One region of the Streptomyces sp. R11 genome, then DNA from elsewhere that is predicted to be linked to it. Evidence: riboswitches for the same ligand, from Rfam matches in the RefSeq annotation. Region 1 holds a riboswitch; each other region holds the start of a gene.
What was found. Region 1 has a riboswitch for thiamine pyrophosphate ahead of thiC (phosphomethylpyrimidine synthase ThiC). Riboswitches for the same ligand answer to the same signal wherever they lie in the genome.
Positions count from the first base shown of each region.

Region 1 (9,853 bases):
CGACCCGACCACCGCGACGACCAGCGGGTTCGAGCCCTGGAGGATCGCGGGCAGGATGAAGAAGTTGAGCACCGCGAAACTGATGGCCAGCGAGATCAGTGCCATGAGACCCCGCAACCGCCCGACGACCACGACGGCGATGGCGAAGATGCCGGCGAGCACGGCCAACGGGACGCGCCGGTTCACGTCGGTGACCGAGTACTGCAGGTCCTTGGGTGCGGAGGGCTCGTAGGCGACCACGACCTCCTGGCCCTCCTGCAACTGCCGTGACTGGTCGGGCTGCACGATCTCCGTGAACGTACGGCCCTTGTCCTGGCCGCTGTCGACGCGGATCGTCGCCTTCTTGCAGGTGCCGCTTTCCTGCTGCACGGCGGAGGAACCCTCAGCGGTGGAGGTGTCGCCGGTCGGGGGTACCCCCGAGGCCCCCACCTCCTTGCAGCTCACCTCGACCACCTTGGTGACCGTGGCCTGCTGCGTCTGCCGGTCGAAGCCGACCCCGGTGCGCTCGTGCGGCGGGGCACCGCCCGGCCACAGCACCGCAAGCCCCACCACCACCGCCGCGGCGAACGGGATCAGGACCGCCGCGATGACCTTGCGCAGGTGCCGGGAGACAGGAGCGGCCGGACCGTGGGCGTGACTGTGCCCGTGCCCGTGCCCGTGCTCGCCACCGTCGTCTCCGCCACGCCCGCCACCGGAGCCAGGACCATGCCCATGACCGCCTCCGGAGCCGGGACCATGCCCATGACCGCCTCCGGAGCCGGGACCATGCCCATGACCGCCCCCGGAGCCGGGACCGTGCCCGCCACCCGGGCCGGGAACCGGCGCCTGCAAGCCGCCGGATTCGGGACCGCGCTCGTAAGAGCCGCCGGGACCGGGTCCGTGCCCCTGGCCGCCGCCGACCCCGCTCCCGCGATCCTGCATCCCACCGGATCTGGGGCCGTGCTCGTGCCAGCCCCCGCCCCCAGTCGCATGATCGTCCTGGTTCCCGCCTCCGGGGCCACGGCCGTAAGCGCCGCCGTATCTGCCGCCGGGAACTCCTGAACCCCGCCCGTCTGTACGGCCGTTGCCCCGCCCAGGGCCGATTCCGGGGCCGTTTCCGGAGCCGGAGCCGCGGGGCGGATCGGGCGGTGGGTACGGAGGTTCATGCGTCGTGGTCACCGCCCGATCATCGCAAGAACGATTGGGGCCCTCTGTTCACCGCGCCCGAATTGACGCTAGCGTGGTGCCACCTTTGTACACGCGGGAGCTCGGAGCACCGGGCTGAGAGGGCGCTGACCTCCGTCCCAGCGATGTTTCACATGAAACATCACTCATCGCGAGTGATGTTTCACACGAAACGTCGGCAGACGGATACCGCTGCGTCGACCGCCGAACCTGTTACCGGGTAATGCCGGCGTAGGGAGTAGGTCTCATGACCATCAAGGACGCGCGCACGCCTGCCTCCGTTCAGGACGAGAAGTCCGAGGAGGCCGGGAAGTCCATCGGCTGGCACAAGGCGTATGTCGAGGGTTCACGCCCCGATCTGCGGGTGCCGGTCCGCCAGGTGCACCTCACCAACGGGCAGTCGGTCACGCTGTACGACACGTCGGGCCCGTACACCGATCCGCTCGCCGACACCGACGTCCGCCGGGGGCTGCCCCCGGTGCGGGAGAACTGGATCATCGCCCGCGGCGACACCGCGGAGTACGCGGGGCGTCCCGTCCGTCCCGAGGACGACGGCATCAAGCACACCTCGCCGCGCGGTGGCCTGCGCAACCTCGACGCGGTCTTCCCCGGACGGCCGCGTCAGCCGCGCCGCAGCCGTGACGGCGCGGCGGTCACGCAGCTCGCGTACGCGCGCCGCGGCGAGGTCACGCCCGAGATGGAGTTCGTGGCCATCCGGGAGAACGTTTCTCCCGAGGTGGTCCGCGAGGAGATCGCCGCGGGCCGGGCGGTGCTGCCGGCCAATGTGAACCACCCGGAGATCGAGCCGATGATCATCGGCAAGCGGTTCCTGGTGAAGGTCAACGCCAACATCGGCAACTCCGCGGTCACCTCCTCCATCGAGGAGGAGGTCGAGAAGATGACCTGGGCGACCCGCTGGGGCGCCGACACGGTCATGGACCTGTCGACCGGCCGCAACATCCACACCACCCGTGAGTGGGTGCTGCGCAACTCCCCGGTCCCCATCGGCACGGTGCCGCTCTACCAGGCGCTGGAGAAGGTCGACGGCCGGGCCGAGGAGCTGACCTGGGAGATCTACAAGGACACGGTCATCGAACAGGCCGAGCAGGGCGTGGACTACATGACGGTCCACGCGGGCGTGCGGCTGCCGTTCGTACCGCTGACGGCCAACCGCAAGACCGGCATCGTCTCGCGCGGTGGCTCGATCATGGCGGCGTGGTGCCTGGCGCACCACAAGGAGAGCTTCCTGTACGAGAACTTCGAGGAGCTCTGCGAGATCCTCGCCGCCTACGACGTCACGTACTCGCTGGGCGACGGCCTGCGGCCCGGCTCGATCGCGGACGCCAACGACGAGGCGCAGTTTGCTGAGTTGAGGACGCTCGGGGAACTCAACACGATTGCCAAGCGTTTCAACGTACAGACCATGATCGAGGGCCCGGGACACGTCCCGATGCACAAGATCAAGGAGAACATCGACCTTCAGCAGGAGATCTGCGATGAAGCTCCGTTCTATACGCTCGGCCCGCTGACCACCGACGTCGCGCCGGCCTACGACCACATCACCTCCGGCATCGGTGCAGCGATGATCGCCTGGTGGGGCACGGCGATGCTCTGCTACGTCACGCCCAAGGAGCACCTGGGCCTGCCCAACCGGGACGACGTCAAGACCGGCGTCATCACCTACAAGATCGCCGCACACGCGGCCGATCTCGCCAAGGGGCACCCCGGTGCGCAGGAGTGGGATGACGCGCTGTCCGACGCCCGCTTCGAGTTCCGGTGGGAGGACCAGTTCAACCTGGCTCTCGACCCGGACACGGCACGGGAGTTCCACGACGAGACCCTTCCGGCCGAGCCTGCCAAGACGGCTCACTTCTGCTCCATGTGCGGGCCTAAGTTCTGCTCGATGAAGATCTCCCAGGACATCCGCCGTGCGCATGGCGGGTCCAAGGAGGAGATCGAGGAGGGCATGGCTCAGAAGTCGAAGGAGTTCGCCGCGGCGGGTAACCGGGTGTACCTGCCCCTCGCGGACTGATGTCGACGTCCTGACACGGGGCGCCATGCCCCGGTGTCGGGCGTGCTGCCGTCGCGTCCGGCGTTGCTGCCCGGCTGTCCGGCTTGCGCCTCCCCGAGGAGGTCTCCCCGGGGGTTCCGTCGCGTAGGAGGGGCCCCGGGCGGGGCTCTCCTGCGGCGGAGGGCGCAAGCCGAGGCGCTACTCCGGCTGGTGTTCCGGGCCTCCGAAGTCCGGGCTCGTGTAGTCCGGGCTGCTGAAGCTCGGTCGCGAGCCCCGGGAGGCGCCGTCGTCCGGGCTGCTGAAACCCGGGCGGCCGTAGCCGAGGTTCGGGATGCGGCCGGCCGGTGTCGACGGTGGCGTGCGGTGCAGGGCCGATGCCGTGCCGGGGTCGGCGAGTGCCTCCCGCAGGAAGGGCAGGACGCCGCGCTCCAGCAGGGCCTCGCGCCAGGCTTCCCTGGCCCGGGCGACCTCCTCGCTCAGTTCGCCGTACGGCCCGCCGTCGAATGCCGGCCGGTTGCGCAGGGCGGTGAGCAGGAGACCGACGGCGGCCACCAGGATGGCGGCCGCCGCCATGGCGCCGAACACCCATCCGGTGGTGAGCATCGTCTGGGCGAACGCCGGCTCGGGGTCGAACATCTTCAGGATGTAGCCGACGAGCAGGAAGATCGCCGCGGCGGTGCCGGCGAGGACGGGTGCCAGGACGGCGAGCACGGCTATGACGCCCGGGCCGGCTGTCTCGGCGACTTCTCCCATGGTCGTGGCGAGCCCCATCGCGCCCGAGCTCGACTCGGAGGAGCCGGACTCACGGGTGGAGGACGGGGTGGACGGCGCCGGCTGGCGCAGTTCCTCGCGGACCTTCACGTAGTGCTGGTACTCGGTCGCTGCGGCCGCCGTGATCAGAGCGGTGGCGTTGAGCGCCATGGTGCGCAGCTGTTCGGGGTTGAGCCGCTGACCGACAGCGGCCAGTTCCGGGCGGTGTGGTGCGGAGCGCAGCGCCTCATCGAGGATCCGCTCGTATTCCTGGCGGTCCTCGCTCAGCAGGTGCTGCGGAACGCTGTTCATGTGCATCCCCCGATGCTCCGTAGGGCTTGGGGCTCGCATGCCAACGAGCCGTCGGGCAGAAACGGAGGGGAGCCTGCTACGGATAAGCCGATGGTAGAGCGGTCACGGCACACGGTGACAGGGGGTTTGCCAAAATTGGGTCCTGGCCTGGGCCCTCTTCCGTCACTCCGCCATGGGCGACGCCTGCCCTGTGAACGGTCAGATATCCAGGGGAAGTTGCTGGACCAGCAGCTTTCCGGCCATGGTCACGCCGCCGTCCATGGCGATGGCGAGACCCTCGGCGTAGAGGTGCGGACCCTCGACCAAGGGCCCGGTGTTGTCCTCGCCGTCCTCGGAGCCGACCTCGCCCGTCAGGTAAGGAATGGGGCTGTGACCGTGAACGATGCGGGTGCCGCCGTACGTATCGAGCAGGGAACGCACATGGTCGGCGCCGCCCTCGTCGCGGAAGGAGAAGCGCTTGGTGAACTTGCGGAAGAGATCCCAGACTTCGTCGGCGTCATTGCGCGTGAGTGTCTCGCGGACGGTGTCGTTGACCGCCTCGATCGAGTCGCCGTAGTCGAGATAGGCGGTGGTGTCCGAGTGGACGAGCAGATGCCCGTCGACCTCTTCCATGGCGTCCAGGCGCGACATCCACTGCAGATGGTGGTCCTGGAGACGGTCCATGTCGGTCTTCTGGCCGCCGTTGAGCAGCCAGGCCGCCTGGAAGGTGGCGGTGCCCGCGCCGGAGTTGACGGGGGTGTCGCCGAATCGCTTGGCGCCGATGAGCAGCAGCTCGTGGTTGCCCATCAGGGCCTTGCAGTAGCCGCCGGCCGCGGCGGCCTCGGCGGACAGCCGCATCACGAGGTCGATGACGCCGATGCCGTCCGGGCCGCGGTCGGTGAAGTCGCCCAGGAACCACAGCCGGGAGGTGCCCGCGGACCAGTTCCCCGCCGAGTCGATGAGGCCCTGCTCCTGGAGCGCGGCCATCAGCTCGTCGAGATAGCCGTGCACGTCGCCGACCACGAACAGCGGGCCGGCACCTGTCGTCGACTGCGGGACCGGCACGGCGGCGGGGTCGACGTGCACCTGGACCGTGTCGCCGCGGTTGATCACGGGCAGGTCGCGCTGCGTGGGCGTGTACCCCTCCGGATACGTCTCGTCGAGGGGCGGGGCGACTTCGCCCGGGTGCATGCTGTGGACGTACGGACCGGTCTCGTGCACGTAAGCGGGCACCCGGAAGTCGCGCAACGTCGCCGTCCGCTCCATCTCGGGTCCCTGACCGGCCCCCTGAGTCATCAGACCCCTCCACCATCGCGCCGCAGCTGCACCGCATCGGACTGCCTGGTCGCAGCGGCCCGTGGGTGTCGTGGGCCCATCATAGGAATGCCGATCGCGCCATGTGATGACCCAGGGGTGGTGAATCGGAGCAGGACTCCTGTTCACTGCGGCTTTCGCCCCGATTGGCCCGGGCTTCGGCAGCTCGATCGCCGCGTTCCTGACGCCCCTCGAACTGCTCCTGAAGCCCTTCGCCCCGCTGCTGCGGCCCTTCGACCTGCCTCTGCCGCTCCTCGTTCGGCTTCTGCGCCAGGTCTTCGCCCGGTTTCTACCGGCCCTCGGGCGACCGGGGCGGGCTGACCGTCGTCCGCGGCGGGCGTCGCTGGGACGAGGTACGCACGATCAACTCGGTCGGTATCACCTGCTCGACCGGCTGGTCCGACTCGACCCCCTCGATGGCGTCGATGAGGAGCTGGACCACGGCCGTGCCGATGCGGCGGGGCTTCAGGGAGAGCGTGGTGATCGGCGGCTCGGTGTTGGCGTACACCGTGGACTCGCTGCAGCACACCAGAAGCAGGTCGTCCGGTACGCGCAGACCGTAGCGGCGGGCCGCGGCGAGCAGGTCGGTGCCGTTCGGGTCGAACAGCCCGTAGACCGCGTCGGGCCGGTCGGGGCGGGCGAGCAGCCGGTCGGCGGCGACGGCGCCCGCGCACGGGTCGTGCGCCGGATAGGCCTCGTACACCGGGTCCTGGCCGACCCGCTCGCACCAGCGCAGATAGGCGGTGGTCGACAGATGGGTGTACGTGTCCGTCGTGGTGCCCGTCAGCAGCCCGATCCGGCGGGCGCCCGCGTCGGCGAGGTGGTCCAGAATGCCCATCACGGCGGCCTCGTGGTCGTTGTCGACCCAGGCGGTGACCGGGAGCGAGCCGGCCGGGCGACCGTCGGATACGACCGGCAGACCCTGTTTGACCAGCTCGCTGACGACCGGGTCCTGGTCCGACGGGTCGATGACGACCGTGCCGTCGAGGGCGACGTTCGACCAGACGTCGTGACGTGAGGTCGCGGGGAGGATGACGAGGGCGTAGCCGCGGGCGAGCGCGGCCGAGGTGGCGGCGCGTGCCATCTCCGCGAAGTACGCGAACTCGGTGAAGGTGAAAGGTTCATCCCCGTATGTCGTCACGGTCAGGCCGATGAGTCCTGACTTGCCCGTACGGAGTGTGCGGGCGGCGGCCGACGGGCGGTAGCCCAGCCGGTCGGCGACCTCGCGGACATGGCGTCGGGTGGCGTCGGGGAGCCTGCCCTTGCCGTTGAGGGCGTCGGAGACGGTCGTGATGGAGACCCCCGCGGCGGCGGCCACGTCTCTGATACCCGCCCGGCCGGGTCGACTGCCTCGACGAGAGGTTTCCGCGCGGCTCACCTGGTGCTTCCCTGCTGCTGTCATGGCGAGCCGATAGTAGGGCTCATTCGGTGGGGTAGTGCGGACGCATATGCACGCGTTGACAGACACGTTTCTGCAAGGTCATCATGCGCCAATGCCCTTTGAAAACAAGGGAGTTGAACGATCCAATGGCAGGACGTGACTTGTCGGCGCGCATGGGCCTGCCAAGTGTCCGATGTTTCGAAGAGGTCTCAACTCACCTTCACGGGTGATGCGCGCCACGGAGTGAGCCACCGGCGCGTAGATATATGTGTGGCGCGCCCCCCAATTCGTACGCCTTCGTACGACGATGCCCCTGATGCAGGTGTGACAGGAGGGATCAGCGGGCGGGCCTGCCTCTCCCGAGCGCATCGACCTCTCTTCACCTGTACGCATCGGCGCGGAATCCTCATAAGGTGAGCAGTATTGGAGCCGGCGGTGGTGATGGGCCGCCGGTGGTCGCGAGGAGGACTGCGGTGAGCGAGACGAGCCCCAAGCTTCGAGCCGAGCTGGAGGGTATCCCCACCTACAAGCCGGGCAAGCCTGCCGCGGCCGGTGGTCCGGTGGCCTACAAGCTGTCCTCCAACGAGAACCCCTATCCGCCGCTGCCCGGCGTGATGGAGACCGTGACGGCGGCCGTCTCCTCCTTCAACCGCTACCCCGACATGATGTGCACGGGGCTGATGAACGAGTTGTCCGAGCGCTTCGGCGTCCCGCTCTCCCACCTGGCCACCGGTACCGGTTCGGTCGGCGTCGCCCAGCAGCTGATCCAGGCCACAGCCGGACCCGGCGACGAGGTCATTTACGCCTGGCGGTCCTTCGAGGCGTACCCGATCATCACGCAGATCAACGGCGCCACGTCCGTCAAGGTGCCGCTGACGTCGGGCGATGTGCACGACCTGGACGCGATGGCCGCCGCCATCACCGACCGCACCAGGCTGATTTTCGTCTGCAACCCCAACAACCCGACGGGCACAGTCGTGAGGCGGGCCGAGTTGGAGCGGTTCCTCGACCGGGTGCCCAGTGACGTCCTGGTGGTGTTGGACGAGGCGTACCGCGAGTTCATCCGGGACCCCGAGGTGCCGGACGGGGTGGAGATCTACCGTGAGCGGCCGAATGTCTGTGTTCTGCGGACGTTCTCCAAGGCGTACGGCCTCGCCGGCCTCCGTGTCGGTTTCGCGATCGCCCAGGAGCCGGTCGCGGCGGCCCTGCGCAAGACGGCCGTACCGTTCGGGGTGAGCCAGCTCGCGCAGGAAGCGGCGATCGCCTCGCTGCGTGCCGAGGACGAACTGATCGGCCGGGTCGGCTCGTTGGTATGCGAGCGCAACCGGGTGGTCGACGGACTGCGCGCTCAGGGCTGGACGGTGCCCGAGACCCAGGCCAACTTCGTGTGGTTGCGACTGGGGGAGCGCACGGTCGCCTTCGCTCAGGCTTGTGAGCAGGCGGGCGTTGTGATCCGGCCGTTCCCGGGCGAGGGTGTGCGGGTGACGGTCGGGGAGGACGAGGCGAACGACATCTTCCTGAAGGTGGCGGAAGGGTTCCGGAAGGAGCTCTAGCGCTCCGCGGGCACGGTCAGGCGTCCACCAGCTCCACGCGCACGGGGTCGCCGTCGCGGGCCGTCGCCAACAGACGGGGGTCGCCGTCGATGCGGCCGAGAACGTTGCACGGGCTCGCGAGGCGGCACTCGTCGCCTCGCGAGATCGGTGTGGGCCCGTAGGGGAGGGCGAGCGCGTCTCCGTCGGTCCAGAAGGCGACCGTGCCCGGCTCGACGACCTGCTGGGCGTTGGTTTCACGTGGAACAGCGACGCCCGTGTCGAAGTAGACCTCCTCTCCCCAGGTGCGGGCAGTGGAGGCGAGGGGCAGGGCCTTGACGAGGGCCTGCGTGGTGGGAGTGTCGTCGAGGGTCGCGGTGAGGTGACCCGCGGGCCAGGAGATCCGTATCTGTACGGGCGTCGGTGTCTGCATGGCACCGATTCAACAATATGTTGAAGTGTGCGCCAAGGGGCTGACTCGAGGAAGGACCCCCCCTTTGAGGGCAGGGATAGGCGTGCTGCATAATTGCTTGTGAATGTGAACGCTTTCACAAGCGGCAGGTAAGGAGCGGCGACGTGGACCTGGCTTTGGCGCCGGAGACTCTGGCGCGCTGGCAGTTCGGTATCACCACCGTCTACCACTTTCTGTTTGTCCCTCTGACGATCTCGCTGGCCGCCCTCACGGCCGGGTTGCAGACCGCATGGGTGCGCACGGAGAAGGAGAAGTACCTCAGAGCGACGAAGTTCTGGGGCAAGCTCTTCCTGATCAACATCGCGATGGGTGTCGTCACCGGCATCGTGCAGGAGTTCCAGTTCGGCATGAACTGGTCCGACTACTCCCGCTTCGTCGGTGACGTCTTCGGCGCCCCGCTCGCCTTCGAGGCCCTGATCGCCTTCTTCTTCGAGTCCACCTTCATCGGGCTGTGGATCTTCGGCTGGGACAAGCTGCCGAAGAAGATCCACCTGGCCTGTATGTGGATGGTGTCCATCGGCACGATCCTGTCGGCGTACTTCATCCTGGCGGCCAACTCCTGGATGCAGCACCCCGTCGGCTACCGGATCAACGAGGCGAAGGGGCGGGCCGAGCTCACCGACTTCTGGCTCGTGCTGACCCAGAACACCGCGCTCGCGCAGGCCTTCCACACCCTCTCGGCGGCCTTCCTCACCGGCGGCGCGTTCATGGTCGGCATCTCCGCCTTCCACCTGCTGCGCAAGAAGCACATCCGCGAGATGAAGACCTCGCTCAGGCTCGGCCTGGTCACCGTCGCCATCGGCGGCCTGCTCACCGCGATCAGCGGTGACACGCTCGGCAAGATCATGTACGAGCAGCAGCCGATGAAGATGGCCGCGGCCGAGGCGTTGTGGGACGGCGAGGAGCCGGCTCCCTTCTCGGTCTTCGCCATCGGCGATGTC
Region 1 is NZ_CP163432.1:4,556,627-4,566,479, reverse strand. It holds gene AB5J55_RS20875 (YibE/F family protein) at 1-921, opposite strand, end outside; TPP riboswitch at 1,230-1,419, shown strand; gene thiC (phosphomethylpyrimidine synthase ThiC) at 1,412-3,196, shown strand; gene AB5J55_RS20865 (hypothetical protein) at 3,374-4,243, opposite strand; gene AB5J55_RS20860 (metallophosphoesterase) at 4,436-5,512, opposite strand; gene AB5J55_RS20855 (LacI family DNA-binding transcriptional regulator) at 5,820-6,932, opposite strand; gene hisC (histidinol-phosphate transaminase) at 7,385-8,464, shown strand; gene AB5J55_RS20845 (cyclophilin-like fold protein) at 8,481-8,873, opposite strand; gene AB5J55_RS20840 (cytochrome ubiquinol oxidase subunit I) at 9,017-9,853, shown strand, end outside.

Region 2 (9,853 bases), 2.1 Mb from region 1:
GCGAGGTCGATGCCGCCGATGGCGAACCAGGGGCGGTCGGTGCCGAGGGCAGCCGTGTGGCGGACCAGGTCGAGGCCCGGTGCGTGGCGGCCGGGCTTGGTGGGGGTCGGCCAGCAGGGGCCGGTGCAGAAGTAGTCGACGCCCTCCTGGACGGCGGCCGCGGAGGCCTCGGCCTCGGAGTGCGTGGAGCGGCCGATGAGGACGTCGCCGCCGAGGATCGCGCGGGCCGCGGGTACGGGGAGGTCGCCCTGGCCGAGGTGCAGGACGTCGGCGCCGGCGGCGTGGGCCACGTCGGCACGGTCGTTGACCGCGAGGAGCTTGCCGTGCCGGGCGCAGGCGTCGGCGAAGACCTGCAGATGCTCCAGCTCCTCGGCCGCCTCCATGCCCTTGTCCCGCAACTGCACGATGTCGACACCCCCCGCCAGCACGGCGTCCAGGAACTCCGCGAGGTCGCCCTGCTGCTTGCGGGCGCCGGTGCAGAGGTAGAGCCGGGCATCGGCGAGCTGGGCGCGGGCGGTGCCTGCGGTGACGGTGTCGGACATACGGTGCCCCCTGTGGTCGGGTTGCCGGACGGGTGACGTCGGGCGGGTGCCGGACGGTGGCACGGTAGCCGGAGCGGGGCGCGCCGTCGCGGAGCGGTGGGGTGTGGTGTGCTGGGGCGCGATGGCACCGGACCCGGCCTCCGGTGCGGGCCGGGCCCGCCCCCGGGCCCTGGGACGGCGCCCTCCGGCGGCGGCCTCGACTTCAGTGCGGCACCGGCCGACGCGGCAGGATCCGCCGACCATGGTCGGCCCGACTCATGTCGGCGAACGGGAGCGGCAGGATCTCCCCGCCGCTCCACGCCACTTCACGCCACGCCACTCCCCACCGCGCGCCGCGCGCGTCCCGCTCCCGGCCTCGGGCCGCAGCCAGCCGCGGCCGTAGCCCATTGGGGCGACCCCGGCCCGTGCGCCGGACGGTGTTCGGATCGGTGGGTTCGGACTCAGACGGCGAGCGCCTGGGCGCGGCGCTTCACCTCCGTGCCGCGATTCTCACTGAGGGCTTGCGCGGGGGTGCCGGGCAGGCTGTCGTCGGGGGTGAAGAGCCACTCCAGCATCTCTTCGTCCGTGAAGCCGTCGTCCCGCAGGAGCGTCAGGGTCCCGGACAGACCCTTGACGACCTTGTCCCCGTCGATGAAGGCGGCGGGGACGTGCAGCGCGCGGTTCTCACCACGGCGTACGGCGATGAGCTGGCCCTCCTTGACCAGCTGCCGGACGCGGGTCACCTCGACGCCGAGCATTTCGGCGATGTCGGGGAGGGTGAGCCAGGCGGGGACGAGAGCATCGGTTCTTGCGTCAATCTCGGTCACGGAAACAAGCCTGCCATCTGCCACTGACAGTCGGAAGTCAGGCCGGTCCACCTGGGAGGACCTGTTGGGGTGACGTGCTAGGCCACCGCCGCCTTCATCGGCCGCCCAGGGTCCCTCAGCAGCTCCGCATCGACCGGCGTGCCCGACTCGATCAGCCGTCGGCCCTGTGCCAGATCCCTCGGTCGGCCCACCGCCAGCAGGGCGACGAGTCGGTCGCCCCGCAGCCAGCAGACGGTCCAGGCGGGGCCCGACGGGTCGCCGCGCCACAGGAGCGTGTCGGCGGCGGCGTGATGGCCGGCGTACTGGACGAAGCGACCGAACTGCTCGGACCAGAAGTAAGGCACGGGGTCGTAGATCGCGGAGCTCTCGCCGAGGATGTTCGCGGCGACCGTGCGCGGGCCCTGGAGGGCGTTGTCCCAGTGGTGGACCAGGAGGCGGTCGCCGTACCGTCCCGACGGGAAGGAGGCACAGTCGCCGACCGCGTAGACGTCCGGCACGGACGTGCGCAGACGCTCGTCGGCCACGACGTCTCCCCGCGCTCCGAGCTCGATGCCCGAGTCGGCCAGCCAGGCCGTGGCGGGCCGCGCCCCGATGCCGACCACGACCGCACCGGCGGGCACCCGTGAGCCGTCGTCGAGGATCACCTCGCCGGGCTCGACGCGCTCCACGCGCGCGTGCGTGCGCAGCACCGTCCCGCTGTCCTCGTACCAGGCGGTCATCGGCGCGGCCACCTCCGCGGGCAGCGCACCCGCGAGCGGCCGGTCGGCGGCCTCCACGACCGTCACCGCGCAGCCCGCCTCCCGCGCGGCCGTGGCGAACTCCGCGCCGATCCAGCCCGCCCCGACCACCACGATGTCGTGCCGGCGGGCCAGCACCGGCCGCAGCCGCTCGGCGTCGTCCAGGGTGCGCAGCAGATGCACGCCGGGCACGCCCTCCGCGCCCGGCAGCCGGATCGGTTCGGCGCCGGTGGCGAGGACGAGGACGTCGTACGGGACGGGCCCGGCCTCGGTGTCCAGTTGGTGCTCGGCGGGGCGCACGCCCAGCACCTCGCGCCCCAGCCGGAGTTCGACGCCGAGCGCCTCGAAGTCGACGTCGAAGGCGGAGCCCTCGGCCTTGCCGAGCAGCACGGCCTTGGACAGGGGCGGCCTGTCGTACGGCTGGTGGGGCTCGGCGCCGATCAGTGTGACGGTGCCGGTGAAGCCCTGTTCCCGCAGGGCGACCGCCGTCTGCACGCCGGCCATGCCCGCGCCGGCGACGACCACGCGGCGTGCCGCTGACGTGCCCCGTTGCTGCGTCTGCTCGCTCACCTGATCACCATAGACAACTGACTATTTGTCAGTCAGGGGGCGTGCTCAGTGACCTGCTGCACAACCTCGATCGCGAGCTCCTCCACCACGCTGGTCCCGCTGCCCGCCTGCGACTCCCACTCCCAGCTCTCGGCCAACCGCACCCGCCCGTCGGGCAGCTCGACCACCGTCGACACGCAGTGCCCCGACGACGTCGTCCCGTCCCGCTTGAGCTGCACGTACCGGAAGTCCAGCCGGTCGCCTTCCCTGGTGCCCACGAGATGGCCCCGTACGACGTCTCCGCCCGTGTACTCGGCCCAGATCTCGCCGTCCTTCTCGTGGTACGTGAACCGGGTGCGCGTACCCACCTGACCTGGGGCCTGGTCCGCGACCGGGGCGAGGACGAGACCGTCGAGCGAGCGGGCCATGGGCGCGGGCTCCCTTACTGAGACTTACGGCGGCGGGCTAGGGTGGCCAACGTAGAGCACTCGCGGGAGCCCGGACGCACCGGGCTGAGAGGGAGGCTGGCGGCCTCCGACCGTACGAACCTGATCCGGGTCATGCCGGCGAAGGGAGGGGCTGGACGCCCATGTCGCGTACGCGAACGTCAGACGTCCTTGTCATCGGGGGCGGAATCATCGGCCTGGTCACGGCGTGGCGGGCCGCGCAACGCGGGTTCACGACGGGAGTCGTGGACCCCGAGCCGGGTGGCGGCGCCGCCCAGGTGGCGGCCGGAATGCTGGCCGCCGTCACGGAACTGCACTACGGCGAGCAGACCCTGCTCGGCCTGAACCTCGCCTCGGCCCGCCGTTACCCGGACTTCGCGGCCGAGCTGACCGACCTCACCGGCCACGACCTCGGCTACCGCCGGTGCGGCACGCTCGCCGTCGCGCTGGATGCCGACGACCGGGCCCATCTGCGCGACCTGCACGCCCTGCAACGCCAGTCCGGCCTGGACTCCGAGTGGCTGTCCGGGCGGGAGTGCCGGCGCCTGGAGCCGATGCTCGCGCCGGGCGTGCGCGGCGGGCTGCGGGTGGACGGCGACCACCAGATCGACCCGCGGCGGCTGTCCGGGGCGCTGGTGGCCGCGTGCGAGCGGGCCGGGGTGGTCTTCCACCGGACCTGGGCCGAGCGCTTCGACGTCGTACGGGACCGGGCAGCGGGGGTCACCACGGCGGACGGCACCGAGCTGCGCGCGAACCAGGTCGTCCTCGCGGCCGGCAGCCTCAGCGGGCGCCTGCCAGGAGTCCCGGACGACGTACTGCCGCCCGTGCGCCCCGTGAAGGGGCAGGTGCTGCGGCTGACCGTGCCGAAGCGGTACGCGCCGTTCCTGAGCCGGACCGTGCGCGCCGTGGTGCGGGGCAGCCAGGTGTATCTGGTGCCGCGCGAGAGCGGGGAGCTGGTCGTCGGGGCGACGAGCGAGGAACTGGGCTGGGACACCACGGTGACCGCGGGCGGCGTCTACGAGCTGCTGCGCGACGCGCACGAGCTGGTGCCGGGCATCACCGAACTGCCGCTCACCGAGACGCGGGCCGGCCTGCGCCCCGGCTCCCCCGACAACGCTCCGCTGCTCGGCCCGACCGAGTTGGAGGGGCTGTCGCTGGCCACCGGGCACTACCGCAACGGCGTGCTGCTCACGCCGGTCACCGGCGACGCCATGGCGCACGTCCTGACCACCGGTGAGCTCCCGGACGAGGCCCGCGCCTTCACCCCCAGGCGCTTCGGCGCCGCCGCACTCACGGAGCAGCCCGCATGAGCGTCCCGGTCACCATCTCGGTCAACGGCGAGCGTCGGCAGATCGAGCCGGGCACGGCTCTCGACACGCTCGTGAAGTCCCTCACCGCGGCGCCCTCCGGAGTGGCCGCCGCCCTCAACGAAACCGTCGTACCGCGCACCCAGTGGCCGTCGACGTCCCTCTCCGAGGGGGACCGCGTCGAGGTCCTGACCGCCGTCCAAGGAGGCTGAACCATGGCCGACGATCCCTTTGTCATCGGGGGTACGTCCTTCTCGTCCCGTCTGATCATGGGCACGGGCGGGGCGCCCAGCCTGGACGTGCTGGAGCGGGCACTGGTGGCGTCCGGGACCGAGCTGACGACGGTCGCGATGCGGCGCGTGAACGCGTCGGTGCACGGCTCGGTGCTGTCGGTGCTGGAGAAGCTCGGGATCCGGGTGCTGCCGAACACGGCGGGGTGCTTCACGGCGGGAGAGGCCGTGCTGACGGCCCGCCTCGCGCGCGAGGCACTCGGCACGGATCTGATCAAGCTGGAGGTCATCGCCGACGAGCGGACGCTGCTGCCGGACCCGATCGAGCTCCTCGACGCGGCCGAGACGCTGGTGGACGACGGGTTCACCGTGCTGCCGTACACCAATGACGACCCCGTGCTGGCGCGGAAGCTGGAGGACGTCGGCTGTGCGGCGATCATGCCGCTGGGGTCGCCGATCGGTTCGGGGCTCGGCATCCGCAATCCGCACAACTTCCAGCTGATCACGGAGCACGCGCGCGTGCCGGTGATCCTGGACGCGGGAGCCGGTACGGCGTCGGACGCGGCCCTGGCGATGGAGTTGGGGTGCGCGGGTGTGATGCTCGCCTCGGCGGTGACGCGGGCCCAGGAACCGGTGCTGATGGCCGACGCGATGCGGCACGCGGTGGAGGCCGGGAGGCTGGCGTTCCGGGCGGGGAGGATTCCGATGCGGCACTTCGCGGAGGCGTCGTCGCCGGTCGAGGGTCTGGCGAGGCTGGACCCGGAGCGTCCCGCGTTCTGAACGCACGTTCGATGGAAAGTCTTCGGCCAATGAGGCGTCCGTCACAGGTCAGCTTCAGTCCCGCCCCGATCCCTGCCGAACCGGGAGGCGTGTCGGTGTCGGCTCGTACACTCACCTGCGTGGATACGACCCTTCAAGACCCTCTGGTCGGGCAGGTGCTCGACGGCCGGTATCGCGTGGACGCGAGGATCGCGGTCGGCGGGATGGCCACGGTCTACCGGGCCGTGGACACCCGCCTCGACCGCGTGCTCGCGCTCAAGGTGATGCACCCCGCGCTGGCGGTCGACGGGGTGTTCGTCGACCGGTTCATCCGGGAGGCGAAGTCCGTCGCCCGGTTGGCGCACCCGAACGTGGTGCAGGTCTTCGACCAGGGCACCGACGGGTCGTACGTCTATCTCGCCATGGAGTACGTCGCGGGCTGCACCCTGCGCGACGTACTGCGCGAGCGCGGGGCGCTGCAGCCCCGGGCCGCCCTCGACATCCTGGAACCGGTGCTCGCCGCGCTCGGCGCCGCACACCGCGCCGGGTTCGTGCACCGGGACATGAAGCCGGAGAACGTGCTCATAGGGGACGACGGCCGGGTCAAGGTCGCCGACTTCGGGCTCGTGCGGTCCGTCGACACCGTGACCAGCACCACCGGTGCCGTGCTCGGCACCGTCTCCTATCTCGCGCCCGAGCAGATAGAGCAGCCCGGCGCCGCCGACGCCCGCGTCGACGTGTACGCGTGCGGTGTCGTGCTCTACGAGATGCTCACGGGCGACAAGCCGCACGACGGGGACTCCCCCGCCGTGGTGCTCTACAAGCACCTGCACGAGGACGTCCCGCCACCCTCGGCGATCGTCCCGGGCATGGCGTACGAGCTCGACGAGCTGGTCGCGTCGGCCACCGCGCGCACCCCGGACATCCGCCCGTACGACGCCGTGGCGCTGCTCGCGCAGGCCCGGGACACCCGCGCCGCACTGAGCGCGGACCAGCTGGACGCGGTGCCGCCGCAGGCCCTCAGGGCGGAGCACAGCAACGCCGACGACCGTACGAGCGTGATCCCGCGCGCGCTGAACATCCAGCGGCCGCTGCCCGTGAACGAGGACGAGCCGGAGCGCGAGGCCGTCTTCAACCGCACCAGCCGGCTGGAGTCGCCGCCACCCCCGCCGCCCCGGCGCCGGTCACGGACGTCGCGCGCTCCGCGCGGGCCGCTCGTCATCGTCGCCGCCGTACTGCTGGCCCTCGGCCTCGGTGTCGGGATCTGGTACATCAACTCCGGCCAGTTCACCAAGGTCCCGCCGCTGCTGTCCAAGACCGAGGCGCAGGCCCGGGACCGGCTGGCGGACTCCGGGCTCGAGGTCGGCAAGGTCGAGCGCGCGTTCAGCGACACCGTCAAGCGCGGCACCGTGATCAGCACGGACCCCGACACGGGCGCCCGCATCCGGCACAACGACTCCGTGAACCTGGTCATGTCGCTGGGACCTGAGACGGTGAAGGTGCCCGACCTCCAGGGCTACAAGCTGGACAAGGCCCGGACCGTGCTCAAGGACGGCGGCCTCGAACCGGGCAGGGTGATCCGGGAGTTCAACGAGGACGTCCCCAGGGGCTTCGTGGTCTCCTCGGAGCCCGGCGACGGCACCAAGGTCCGCTCCGGCTCCGCGGTCGCGCTCACCGTCAGCAAGGGCGCCCCTGTCGACATCCCGGACGTCACCGGCGGGAGCCTCGCCGACGCGAAGGCCGACCTGGCGGAAGCCGGCCTGAAGGTGAAGGTCGCCGCCGCGCGGGTCAACTCCGAGTTCGACGCGGGCCAGGTCGCCCAGCAGTCCCCGACGGAGGGCAGGCAGGCCGCCGAGGGCGACACGGTGACGCTGACGCTGTCCAAGGGCCCCGAGATGATCGAGGTCCCGGACGTGGTCGGCGACAGCGTCGACGACGCCACGACCGCGCTGGAGGCCGCCGGCTTCCAGGTCGACGAGGACCGCGGCCTGCTCGGCCTGTTCGGCGACACGGTCAAGAAGCAGTCCGTGGAGGGCGGGGAGACGGCACCGAAGGGGTCGACGATCACGATCACCATCCGGTGACGGGACGCTCCAGCGGGTGGTCAGCCGCAGGGTCCCCGCACGGGACCCCTGCGCGCGCATGACACCCTGAATGAGTGAAGAACCAGCAGTCCGCCACCCCGGAACCCGCCCCCGCCGCCGCGTCCCGCAACCCCATCGGCGGCCACGTCCCCGTGGCTGGGGGCCTCAGTTCCGTCGGGCTCACCTACGCCCACGACCTCAAGGCCGAGACGGTCCAGGTCTTCGTCGCCAACCCGCGCGGCTGGGCCACGCCGGCCGGGAATGCGCGGCAGGACGAGGAGTTCCGCGCGGTGTGCGAGGCCGAGTCGATCCCGGCGTATGTGCACGCGCCCTACCTGATCAACTTCGGCTCGCACACCGAGGCCACGGTCGAGAAGTCGGTGGAGTCCCTCCGGCACTCCCTGCGGCGCGGGCGGGAGATCGGGGCGCTGGGCGTGGTCGTGCACACGGGCAGCGCGACCGGCGGCCGGGAGCGGACCGTGGCGCTGAAGCAGGTACGCGAGCACATGCTGCCGCTTCTGGACGAGCTGACCCACGACGACGACCCGTTCCTGCTGCTGGAGTCCACCGCCGGGCAGGGCTCCTCACTCTGCTCGCGGACCTGGGACTTCGGGCCGTACTTCGAGGCGCTGGACGCCCATCCGAAGCTGGGCGTGTGCCTGGACACCTGCCACATCTTCGCCGCCGGCCATGACCTGACCGGCCCGTCCGGCATGCACCAGACGCTCGACCTGCTGGTGGACACCGTCGGCGAGGGCCGCCTGAGGCTGATCCACGCCAATGACTCCAAGGACGTCGTCGGCGCCCACAAGGACCGGCACGAGAACATCGGCGCAGGTCACATCGGCGAGGACCCGTTCCGGGCGCTGATGACGCACCCGGCCACCGAGGGCGTACCGCTGATCATCGAGACACCGGGCGGTAAGGAAGGGCACGCGGCGGACGTGGAGCGGCTGAAGAAGCTTCGAGACGCGTGACCCCGACAGATCACTCAGGGGGTTGGGAATACCCCTGGGGGGTATACGGTTCTTGCTCGGTGCAGGAACCGTAACCTGGCATTGGGGGCACTCATGCAACACGAAGCGCACGCGGCACACACGCACCACCCCGAGGTGGCCGCAAGCAGCAGCTGGGCGATGGCCGTCCGGGCCACCCTGCACTGCCTCACCGGCTGTGCCATCGGCGAGGTGCTGGGCATGGTGATCGGCACCGCGCTCGGCTGGGGCAACGTGCCGACCCTGGTCCTGGCGATCGCCCTGGCCTTCTTCTTCGGCTACGCGCTGACCCTGCGCGGGGTGCTGAAGGCGGGCGTCGACCTGCGTGCCGCGCTCAAGGTGGCGCTGGCCGCGGACACCCTGTCCATCGCCGTGATGGAGCTGGTCGACAACGGCGTGATCGTGCTGTGGCCGGGCGCCATGGACGCCGAGCTCGCCGACCCGCTGTTCTGGTGGGTGCTGGCGATCGCGCTGACCGTCGCCTTCGTCCTGACAACCCCGGTCAACAAGTGGATGATCGGCCGCGGCAAGGGGCATGCGGTGGTGCACCAGTACCACCACTGAGGACCCCGGCAAGGCCACCGAAGGTCACAGCTCAGGCCCGTCCCCAGGCTCCTCCTGATACGAGTACCGCTGTTCCTTCCACGGGTCCCCGAGGTTGTGGTAGCCGCGCTCCTCCCAGAACCCGCGCCGGTCGGCGGTCATGTACTCCACGCCCCGGACCCACTTGGGCCCCTTCCAGGCATACAGATGGGGGACGACCAGACGAAGGGGGAATCCGTGCTCCGCCGTGAGCAGTTCGCCGTCCTTGTGGGTCGCGAAGATCGCGAGATCGGAGGCGAAGTCGGCGAGGCGGAGGTTGGAGCTGAAGCCGTACTCGGCCCACACCATCACATGCGTGACGGCCGGCGCCGGCGGGGCGATCTCCAGGATCGTACGGGCCGGAATGCCGCCCCATTCCGCGCCGAGCATGCTGAACTTCGTGACACAGTGCAGATCGGCGACGACGGTCTTGTACGGCAGAGCCGTGAACTCGTCATGGGTCCAGCAGTGCTTCTCGCCGTCGGCGGTGGCCCCGAACACCCTGAACTCCCAGCGTTCGGGCCGGAACTTGGGGACCGGGCCGTAGTGCGTGACCGGCCAGCCGCGCTGCACTCGCTGTCCCGGCGGAAGCTCGGCGTGTGCTCCTGCTCCACCTTCGCGCTCTGCCGGCTGACCCATGACTCCATCCTGACAGACCGGGGGCAGTGCACCTGACCACACCCCTCCACAATCCACCTCAAACTGGACTAAGCATGCACTTACTTACTAAGTGAAGACTTACTGGACGATCTTCGCCAGCGGTGGAATCATGCGGCGCAACCCGCCAGTTACCACGCGTGGAAGGAGCCTCTGCGA
Region 2 is NZ_CP163432.1:2,420,018-2,429,870, forward strand. It holds gene thiE (thiamine phosphate synthase) at 1-542, opposite strand, end outside; gene AB5J55_RS11025 (Rv2175c family DNA-binding protein) at 983-1,348, opposite strand; gene AB5J55_RS11030 (NAD(P)/FAD-dependent oxidoreductase) at 1,426-2,655, opposite strand; gene AB5J55_RS11035 (hypothetical protein) at 2,688-3,062, opposite strand; TPP riboswitch at 3,115-3,226, shown strand; gene thiO (glycine oxidase ThiO) at 3,224-4,390, shown strand; gene thiS (sulfur carrier protein ThiS) at 4,387-4,599, shown strand; gene AB5J55_RS11050 (thiazole synthase) at 4,603-5,397, shown strand; gene pknB (Stk1 family PASTA domain-containing Ser/Thr kinase) at 5,517-7,460, shown strand; gene AB5J55_RS11060 (deoxyribonuclease IV) at 7,535-8,437, shown strand; gene AB5J55_RS11065 (DUF4396 domain-containing protein) at 8,531-9,019, shown strand; gene AB5J55_RS11070 (sulfite oxidase-like oxidoreductase) at 9,044-9,676, opposite strand; gene bfr (bacterioferritin) at 9,853-9,853, shown strand, end outside.
Region 2: linked by a shared signal. The riboswitch ahead of thiO (glycine oxidase ThiO) and the one ahead of thiC (phosphomethylpyrimidine synthase ThiC) in region 1 are both predicted to bind thiamine pyrophosphate.

Region 3 (9,853 bases), 2.0 Mb from region 1:
CTGGGGCGAGTGGTGGGCACGGGATGCCTCTTTGCAGTTCGTCAAGGAATTCGGGCTGCGTTCGGGCGGCGAGGCGGGCAGCATGGCGAGATGCCGGATCTGCTGTGGGACGACGTCAGGAACTTCCTCGACCCTGACTTGATGGGTGCTCTGCCGGATGTTTCCGTGGCGGGCACCTCGGTGGAGGACTGGCAGGCGCTGTTCGATCTGGTCCAGTCGAGCGGTTGGGCGTGGGAGTACTCGGAGGGCGGCGTCGGGGCGCTGCCTCCTGCGGTGGAGGTGCTGACGCGGCCCGCCGATGCCGAGACGGTCGATCTGCGGGTCTGGCCGGTTCCGGGCGTGCTGGCGATCTTCTGGCCGATGGTTGCCGAGGAGATCGACTTCGATGTCGACCTTCGCGAGCTGCAGGGTCAGGAAGGAGTGGATGTCCTGTGTCGGTTCCTGACCGTGGTGGGCCGTCGACTGGGCAAGCCGGTGGTCATGACGGCCGAAGGCGACTACGGAAACCCGGTGCTCGGGTTCGATCCCACGGCCGACCGCGTGGTGCTAATGGCGGACCCGCAGCTCATCCAGCTCATCTGACCGCCGGGACCGGCCTGGCCTCGTACTGGCCGGAGCGCCGGAAGGCAGAGAACGGAGCAGAGAGCCACACGTGCTCCCTGCGTGCCCGTTGAGGGGGCACCACACGGGGAACAGCGGGGAGTCGCGGCCACCAGTTCGGAAACGCGCAGGTCAGTGTCTCGCCAGGTCACCGCACATCCGCATACGCGATCTTCCAAATTGGTGCTCTCGGAGCCGCGTAGCGGCGCTTGACGCGCTTGCAAGCTCAAACCCCAGAACGACTCAGCAATGCCTTGATGGGAATCTCGGAATAGGTGAAAACTACCCCGGCACCATATCTAGCCGACTCTCTTTCCATTTCCTCTTCCGCTCCCTTTTCGGTAAGGGCTTTATCGAATACAACCTGAGTCTTTTTCTTGGGGTTGAATGATGAAATAAAGTCATTATTGCCGAATTCTGGATTCCAGAAGGCCGTCACGTATCTTGGCCTGCGGGTCACATTTATCAGGTTGTTATTGTGTCGCACGCGGCCGCGATAAGCAACGTACTCCCCGTACTCTCTGCATTCGACCGGAGGGCAGTAGTAAGAACCCTCATATTTCTTCCATGACATTCGAGGGATAGAGAATTCTTCATTAATTTTCCCTCGATCCTTTCTCATTATGACGATCGTCAGGCGGGCTTCCAGTGTATCGAACGCAGAATCCTTAGGTATTCTTATTACAGTCTCCTCTGTGTATTCTTCTCCGACTTCAAACCAGCCGCCGGGTCCATAGAAGTGCCCTGAGCTTACTATTGTCTCCTCGTTATTGCGGATGTATCGCTCGGCTTCTGCGACGTAACCAGGACTCTCCTCTGTTTCGTTTTTCCATCGCTTCAGCCCTTCGCCGCTATCGGCGTATCTGACTGATGACCCCGCTACGGTGTAATCATCGTTGATGACGTAGACGGCAATCCCTCCGCTGTTTTTTACGTGTAGCCTTAAAGGAATATGTACGTACTTAGGGTCGGGGCTTTCTTGCGGCTTCCCAAATTCGGCCTTTAGTAGGAGGTGAACTGGCGCGGCGGTGGGTTGATACATGGTCGAATAGGCCAGGCTGACGGCCGTAAGAATCGCAGTGGCGACCACCCCAACCGCAATCCTATTCGGGTGTCGAACTCCCTCCCAAGGCTTTTCTCGGATAAGCAGACAAAGGGCCCAAAGGGACCAAACCCAAAGTGAAATAAATACTAGTAGATAGGCGATAAACTCCCTCTCCTCGAGCCACATGAACAGGAGAAGACTATTGGTCCCTAGTGCGATCAATGCTCCGATCAGGACGACCACTCCAGATAGCTTCGACTGACGCCTACCCCAATAGTCGAAGATTGCAAATATCGCCGCACCCTGCACCGCGCCTGCCAGGATGAACAGGGCGCCGACAATCCGTTGTGCGAAAGTCAGTCCTTCGAAGGCATCCGGCCAGCCGATAAATAGGTGCAAAATAACAGATCCGAGCATTCCCGCGATCATGAGAACAATTATTACGTGCCTTCTCCGTGGGTGGTCGGGCCACGTCTTGCTGTCACCTCCGTGCCAGTGTATTGATGACGAATCTTCCAAATCTATCGTTTCCGAGTAGCCGAGGCGGCTGAGGATCTTTCTCATTTCGCGAAGTGACCAAGCGCTGCCGACTGTCTCGCTGTCTACGATGATCTTGCGAAGGCCGCGGTAGTCAGGTGGTTCCACAGTGACCCATGGCTGAATGCCCATAAGACAAAACTGCAACCCGAGTAGGCAAGGTGCACGAGTAACTGCTCCGTTCAGGTTCCAGCCAATCCGTCGGGCTGACGGTTCTCAGTCGCGGCGTAACTCATTCGGACCTCCGTCGGCCCCTTCAGCCGCTTCGCCGACCTGCGCGGCCACTCTGACGACGATGCTCAGTGAGCGCTGCAACCTCAGCTTTCGGTAGCACGCCCTTAAGTTGCGCTGTTACTGGACATGGATCGCTCCCTGACATCCGCGGCTGAAACAACAACGCCGGACTGGGGAACACACCAGAGGCTCTTCCCGGCCATTGCCTCAGTCGACGGCGGCAGCCGGAGCGGGCGCGGACCGAACCCCTAAGGCGGTGGTCACACGTCAGCTCCGCCGACGCCAAAGACGGCAACGCTGACGGCAACAACGGCGGACGGCAGCGGCACTCAACAGCTCGGCGTGGTGCTGGTCTAGAACGATCGGACCGGCCCACCGGCGCGCGCCTGCAGCTCCTCAGCGCTGGGGCAGTGCTGGGCCGTCCCTGGGCCGTCCGAGGCCGACCAACGCTGACAGTCGGCACCCAAGGGTGACCACCCCCACCCCTCTCTGGCCTGGGCCCCCAGAGTTGATCTGCCACACTGGAAGGGTTATGCCTGCACCCGGAGAACTCACTTTCGTCGCCCCCCGCGGAGCCAAGAAGCCGCCGCGGCACCTTGCCGACCTCACGCCTGCTGAGCGCAAGGACGTCGTCGCTGCGATCGGCGAGAAGCCGTTTCGTGCCAAGCAGCTGTCGCAGCACTACTTCGCGCGGTACGCGCACGAGCCGGAGCAGTGGACCGACATCCCGGCCGGGTCGCGGGCCAAGCTGCGGGAGGAGCTTTTCCCGGAGCTGATGACGGTCGTACGGCATCTGTCGACCGACCAGGGCACCACGCGCAAGACGCTGTGGCGGCTGTTCGACGGGACGCTCGTCGAGTCGGTGCTGATGCGGTATCCGGACCGGGTGACCATGTGCATCAGCTCCCAGGCGGGGTGCGGGATGAACTGCCCGTTCTGTGCCACGGGGCAGGCGGGGCTGGACCGGAATCTGTCGACCGCCGAGATCGTGCATCAGATCGTGGACGGGATGCGGGCGCTCCGGGACGGGGACGTGCCCGGTGGGCCCGCTCGGCTGTCCAACATCGTCTTCATGGGGATGGGCGAGCCGCTCGCCAACTACAACCGGGTCGTGGGCTCCATTCGGCGGCTGACCGATCCGGAGCCGGACGGGCTCGGGCTGTCCCAGCGCGGGATCACCGTCTCGACCGTCGGTCTCGTCCCGGCCATCCACCGGTTCGCCGACGAGGGCTTCAAGTGCCGGCTCGCGATCTCGTTGCACGCGCCCGACGACGAGCTGCGCGACACCCTCGTCCCCGTGAACACGCGGTGGAAGGTGCGCGAGGTGCTCGACGCCGGATTCGAGTACTCCGCCAAGTCGGGCCGTCGGCTGTCCATCGAGTACGCGCTCATCCGGGACATCAACGACCAGGCCTGGCGAGGTGACCGGCTCGGGCGGCTGCTCAAGGGCAAGCCCGTGCATGTGAACCTGATTCCGCTGAACCCGACTCCCGGGTCGAAGTGGACCGCCTCGCGACCCGAGGACGAGAAGGCGTTCGTCGAAGCCATCGCCGCCCATGGTGTGCCCGTGACGATTCGGGACACCCGTGGTCAGGAGATCGACGGGGCGTGTGGGCAGCTCGCCGCGACCGAACGGTAGTCTGACCGCCGTAGGTACATTTTCCTATGGCGTAAATACATCTTCATATTCCGACAGGGGAGCGCCACAGCGCTGAGAGTGCGGCATCGGCCGCAGACCCTCCGAACCTGGCCCAGGTCATTCTGGGTAGGGAGATCGGTCACCACTCGAGCTGTTGCGCCCTGCCCGGAGCCTCCTCAAGGTTCCGGGCAGGGCCGCGTCTCTTCCTGGTCACCCCAGGAGGAATTTGTGAGCATCACCAAGAAGTCCACCGTGAGGTCCGCGGCCCTGGCCGTCGGGCTGGGCCTCGTCGCGCTGCCCGCGCTGTCCGCGTGCGGGTCGTCCGATGCCGACAGCGGCAGCGGCGGGTCCAAGACCGTCACGCTCGTCAGCCATGACTCGTGGGCCGTCTCCAAGAGCGTCCTCGCCGCCTTCGAGAAGCAGTCCGGCTACAAGGTCAGGGTCCTGGAGGACGGCGACGCCGGCCAGGCCGTCAACAAGGCCATCCTCACCAAGGACAACCCGCAGGGCGACGTCTTCTTCGGCGTCGACAACACCCTGCTCTCGCGGGCGCTCGACAACGGGCTGTTCCAGTCGTACGAGGCGAAGGGCTCCGACCTGGTCATGCCCGAGTACCGGGTCGACCAGGACCGGCACCGAGTCACCCCCGTCGACACCGGCGACATCTGCGTCAACTACGACAAGGCGTACTTCAGCAAGCACAAGCTGAACCCGCCCACCTCCTTCGACGACCTGATCAAGCCCGAGTACAAGAACCTCCTCGTCACCGAGAACGCCTCCGCCTCCTCGCCCGGCCTCGGCTTCCTCCTCGGCACCGCCGCCAAGTACGGCGACGACGGCTGGCAGGACTACTGGAAGAAGCTGAAGGCCAACGGCGTCAAGGTCGTCGACGGCTGGGAGCAGGCCTACAACGAGGAGTTCTCCGGCTCCGCCGGCGGCAAGAAGGCCAAGGCCGACCGTCCGCTCGTCGTGTCGTACGCCTCCTCGCCGCCCGCCGAGGTGATCTATGCCGATCCGAAGCCGACGACCGTGCCGACGGGTGTCGCGACCGGCACCTGCTTCCGGCAGGTCGAGTACGCGGGTCTGCTCAGCAATGCCGAGAACGCCGAGGGCGGCAAGGCGCTGCTCGACTTCATGCTGACCAAGACGTTCCAGGACGACATGCCGCTGAACATGTTCGTCTACCCGGTGAGCGAGGCTGCCCAGGTCCCGCCGGAGTTCGTGAAGTACGGACCGCAGGCCAAGGATCCCGAGACCCTGGACCCGGCGAAGATCGCCGACAACCGTGACGACTGGGTCAAGTCGTGGACCTCGCTCGTACTGAAGTAGCCCCCCGCAAGGGCGCCTTCCGCAGGGGACGCGCGCGGAGCGCGGCGGTGCGGTTCGGCCTCATCGCCGTGCCCGTCGCGTTCTTCGCGGTCTTCTTCGCCCTTCCCGTCGCCGCCATCGTCGCGCGCGGCCTGAAGGTCGACGGAGTCTGGCAGTTCGGGCGCCTCCTGGATGTGCTCGGGCAGTCCGACATCCGGCACGTCCTGTGGTTCACCACCTGGCAGGCGCTCGCATCCACCGCGCTGACACTGCTGATCGCGCTGCCGGGCGCCTACGCCTTCGCCCGCCTCGACTTCCCGGGCAAGCAGATCCTGCGAGCCGTGGTGACGGTCCCGTTCGTGCTGCCGACGGTCGTCGTCGGTACGGCGTTCCTCGCGCTGGTCGGCCGTGGCGGACTCCTCGACGAGCTGTGGGGCGTACGGTTCGACACCACCGTGTGGGCCATCCTGCTCGCGCATGTCTTCTTCAACTACGCCGTCGTCGTACGGACGGTCGGCGGGCTCTGGTCGCAGCTCGACCCGCGGCAGGAGGAGGCCGCGCGGATGCTGGGCGCGTCACGTCTCACCGCCTGGCGGACCGTCACCCTCCCGGCGCTCGGGCCCGCCGTGGCCGCCGCCGCGCTGATGGTCTTCCTGTTCACCTTCACCTCCTTCGGTGTGGTGCAGATCCTCGGCGGCCCGACCTTCTCGACGCTCGAAGTCGAGATCTACCGGCAGACGTCGGAGATCTTCGACCTGTCCACGGCGGCCGTCCTGACGATCGTCCAGTTCCTCGCCGTCGGCGCGATCCTCGCCGTGCACGCCTGGACGGTACGGCGGCGGGAGAGCGCCCTGCGCCTGGTGGACGCGTCGGTGACCGCGCGGCGGCCGCGCGGGGCGGGGCAGTGGTCGCTGCTGGCCGGTGTCCTGGTCGTCATCGCCGTACTCCTCGTGCTGCCCCTGGCCGTGCTCGTGCAGCGGTCCCTGGACGCGCCGGACTTCGGCTACTTCCGGGCGCTGACCAGTCCCGACGGCGGCGTCTTCCTCGTCCCGCCCATCGAGGCGATCGGCAATTCCCTGCAGTACGCCGTCGTCGCCACCGCCATCGCCGTGCTGATCGGCGGTCTGGCCGCCGCCGCGCTGACCCGACGGGACGCGGGCCGGTTCGTACGGGGCTTCGACGCGCTGCTGATGCTGCCGCTCGGGGTGTCCGCGGTGACGGTCGGCTTCGGGTTCCTGATCGCTCTGGACGAGCCACCGCTGGACCTCAGAAGTACGTGGATCCTCGTCCCGCTCGCACAGGCGCTGGTCGGCGTGCCCTTCGTCGTGCGGACCATGCTGCCCGTGCTGCGCGCCGTGGACCAGCGGCTGCGCGAGGCGGCTTCGGTGCTGGGAGCGTCGCCTTGGCGGGTCTGGCGTGAGGTGGATCTGCCGATGGTGCGGCGGGCGCTGCTGATCGCGGCCGGGTTCGCCTTCGCGGTGTCGCTGGGCGAGTTCGGGGCGACCGTGTTCATCGCGCGGCCCGACAACCCGACGCTGCCGGTGGCCGTGGCGAAGCTGCTTGGGCGGGCCGGTGATCTCAACTACGGGCAGGCGATGGCCCTTTCGACGATTCTGATGATCGTGTGCGCGGTGGCGCTGCTGGTGCTGGAGCGGCTGCGCACCGACCGGACCGGGGAGTTCTAGATGCTGCTGAGCCTTGCGGACGCGACGGTACGGTTCGACGGGCGTGTCGTGCTGGACGCGGTCGGCCTCGACGTCGCCGAGCACGAGATCGTGTGCGTGCTGGGGCCGAGCGGCAGCGGCAAGTCGACGTTGCTGCGGGTGGTGGCCGGGCTCCAGCCGCTGGACGAGGGCCGGGTGTTGCTCGACGGCCGGGACCAGGCGGGGGTGCCCGCGCACAAGCGGGAGGTCGGGCTGATGTTCCAGGACCATCAGCTGTTCCCGCAGCGGGACGTCGGCGGCAACGTGGCCTTCGGGGCGCGGATGCACGGCGCCTCGAAGGGCGAACAGGCCGAGCGGGTACGGGAGTTGCTCGACCTGGTCGGACTTCCGGACGCCGCCCGCCGCTCCGTCGCCTCCCTGTCCGGCGGCGAGCAGCAGCGGGTGGCGCTGGCACGTGCGCTCGCGCCGAGGCCGCGGTTGCTGATGCTGGACGAGCCGCTGGGTCAGCTCGACCGCTCGCTGCGGGAGCGGCTCGTGGTCGAACTCCGGGAGCTGTTCGGCCGGTTGGGCACGACCGTGCTGGCCGTGACGCACGACCAGGGCGAGGCCTTCGCGCTCGCCGACCGGGTCGTGGTGATGCGGGACGGGCGGATCGCCCAGACCGGTACGCCGCTCGAGGTGTGGCAGCGTCCGGTGGACGAGTTCGTGGCGCGTTTCCTCGGGTTCGACAACGTGGTCGAGGGCACGGTCGCGGGGGAGGCCGCGGACACCCCCTGGGGCAAGCTGCCCGTGGGCGAGGACGCCGCACAGGGCACCCGGAAGCTGCTCGTACGGCCGGCCGGGGTGCGGCTCGTGTCCCCGGACTCGGGGCTGCGCTGCACGGTCACGGCGCGCACGTTCAAGGGCACGCATGTCGCCGTGCACCTCCAGCCGGAAGAGGCGCCGCGCCTGGAGGCGGCGTGTGCGCTGCGGGAGGCGCCCGAGGTCGGGGACGCAGTCGGCGTGGAGTTCGACGCGGCGGAAATCGTGCTGCTTGGCTGATCACCCCGCACATAGGGTGCGGGGCATGACGTCACTCCCGCACAATCGTTACTGCGACGAAATCGCCCACCAGATCGGCCTGTTGAGGGCCGTCGTGACTTCGGGCGCCGACCTGTCGGCCACCGTGCCGACCTGCCCGGACTGGTCGCTGGAACAGCTCGTCCGGCACACCGGTGGCGCCCTGCGCTGGGTGGAGCTGACCGTGCGGACGCGGGCCGAGGAGGAGGTCCCGGAGGAGCAGGTGCCGGGGTTCACCGGCCCCGAGGGTGAGGGTGACGCCGCCGCGCTCGACGCCTGGCTCGCGGAGACCGGCGGGATGATCGTCGGCACGCTGCGGGAGGCCGGTCCCGACGCAAAGGTATGGGGCTGGGCCGGCGTACTGAACGCCGGATTCTGGGCCCGCCGTATGACCCACGAGATCACGATCCACCGCGCGGACGCGACACTCGCCGCCGGCCTGCCCTACGAGGTCTCGCCCGACATCGCCGCCGACGCGATCGACGAGTGGCTGGAGATCGTCGAGTGGGCGCAGCGGACACTCCCGGACGACCCGGCGCGGGAGCTGTGCCGGCCCGGGAGCAGCATCCATCTGCACGCCACGGACAGCACCCCCGAGCTGAATGCCGAATGGTCCATCGACCTCGACCAGGACGTCGTCGCCTGGCGGCGCGGCCACGAGAAGGCGACCGTCGCGCTCCGCGGCCCGCTCACCGCCGTACTGCTCGCCTTCTACCGCCGGCTGCCGCTGGACAGCCCGGAGTTGGAGGTCCTCGGCGAGCGGGAGCTGCTGGAGTTCTGGCTGGAGCGGGCGAGGTTCGGCTGACAGGCGTGGGGCGTGGCCCCGGGGAACAGGCGTATGGCCCGCCCCCGGGAAAGGGGACGGGCCACAGCGGTGTCGCTCTGCGGGCGCGTCAGCGGTCGTTGCTCGCCCCGCGGCGCCGCAGTCCGAAGAAGACCGCGCCGCCACCGATGGCGACCAGGCCGACCGCGATGCCGGCGATCAGGCCGGTGTTGGAGTTCGCACCGGTCTCGGCGAGGTTGGAGTCATCGGTCGCCGGGGACGGGGCGCTGCTCGCCGTGTCCGCGGGAGCGGTGCTCTCGCTCTCCGAGGGCGTCGGGGCCGGCGTCTCCTCGGCCGGGGTCGAGGCGGAGTCGGACGGGGTCGGGGTGTCCGACGGAGCCGGCGGCTCCTCCTCTTCCTTCTTGCAGGCCGTCGACGGGGTCGTCAGGTTCGGCTTGATGTCCTCGTCGACGTAGCCCGCGGCCTTGACGTGGACGCGGTACTCGGCGTCCGGCTTCCAGTTCTCGGCGAAGGTGATGGTGACACCCTCGCGGGAGCCCTTGACCACCTGCTCGCCGACCTTCTTCAGGTCGGCGCCGTTGTTCTGCAGGTAGACGCTGACAGTCGCGGGGATGCCGCTGGGGTCCACGTCGGTGACCGTGATGACGCCCTTGTCGCCGTCGCACTTGGCTTCGGCGGAGAATTCACTGATGTTGCAGGCGAGGGCGTTGCCGGCGAGGCCGAGCGCGAGGGCGGCGGAGGCGGACGCAACACCAAGAGCGCGCACGGAGCGCGTAACAGTACGGCGGTTTATGGACACGTTTGTCCTTACGAGTTGCACCACTGAGGGGGGTTGAACGAGGCGGCGATGCGACATCACCGTCCCCAGGAGTCTCACAGGTTTATAAGCGTGGCATAAGCAGTGTCAACGCGTACGCCCCCCGCGCACGTTGGCTTTGCCCTCTTATTGCTCGCTGAGGCGTTTCAACGCCTGCGGGGCCTGC
Region 3 is NZ_CP163432.1:6,585,466-6,595,318, forward strand. It holds gene AB5J55_RS30510 (hypothetical protein) at 91-582, shown strand; gene AB5J55_RS30515 (hypothetical protein) at 827-2,314, opposite strand; gene rlmN (23S rRNA (adenine(2503)-C(2))-methyltransferase RlmN) at 2,949-4,055, shown strand; TPP riboswitch at 4,101-4,206, shown strand; gene AB5J55_RS30525 (thiamine ABC transporter substrate binding subunit) at 4,284-5,384, shown strand; gene AB5J55_RS30530 (ABC transporter permease) at 5,360-7,048, shown strand; gene AB5J55_RS30535 (ABC transporter ATP-binding protein) at 7,049-8,068, shown strand; gene AB5J55_RS30540 (maleylpyruvate isomerase family mycothiol-dependent enzyme) at 8,094-8,891, shown strand; gene AB5J55_RS30545 (LAETG motif-containing sortase-dependent surface protein) at 8,980-9,636, opposite strand; gene AB5J55_RS30550 (LOG family protein) at 9,814-9,853, opposite strand, start outside.
Region 3: linked by a shared signal. The riboswitch ahead of AB5J55_RS30525 (thiamine ABC transporter substrate binding subunit) and the one ahead of thiC (phosphomethylpyrimidine synthase ThiC) in region 1 are both predicted to bind thiamine pyrophosphate.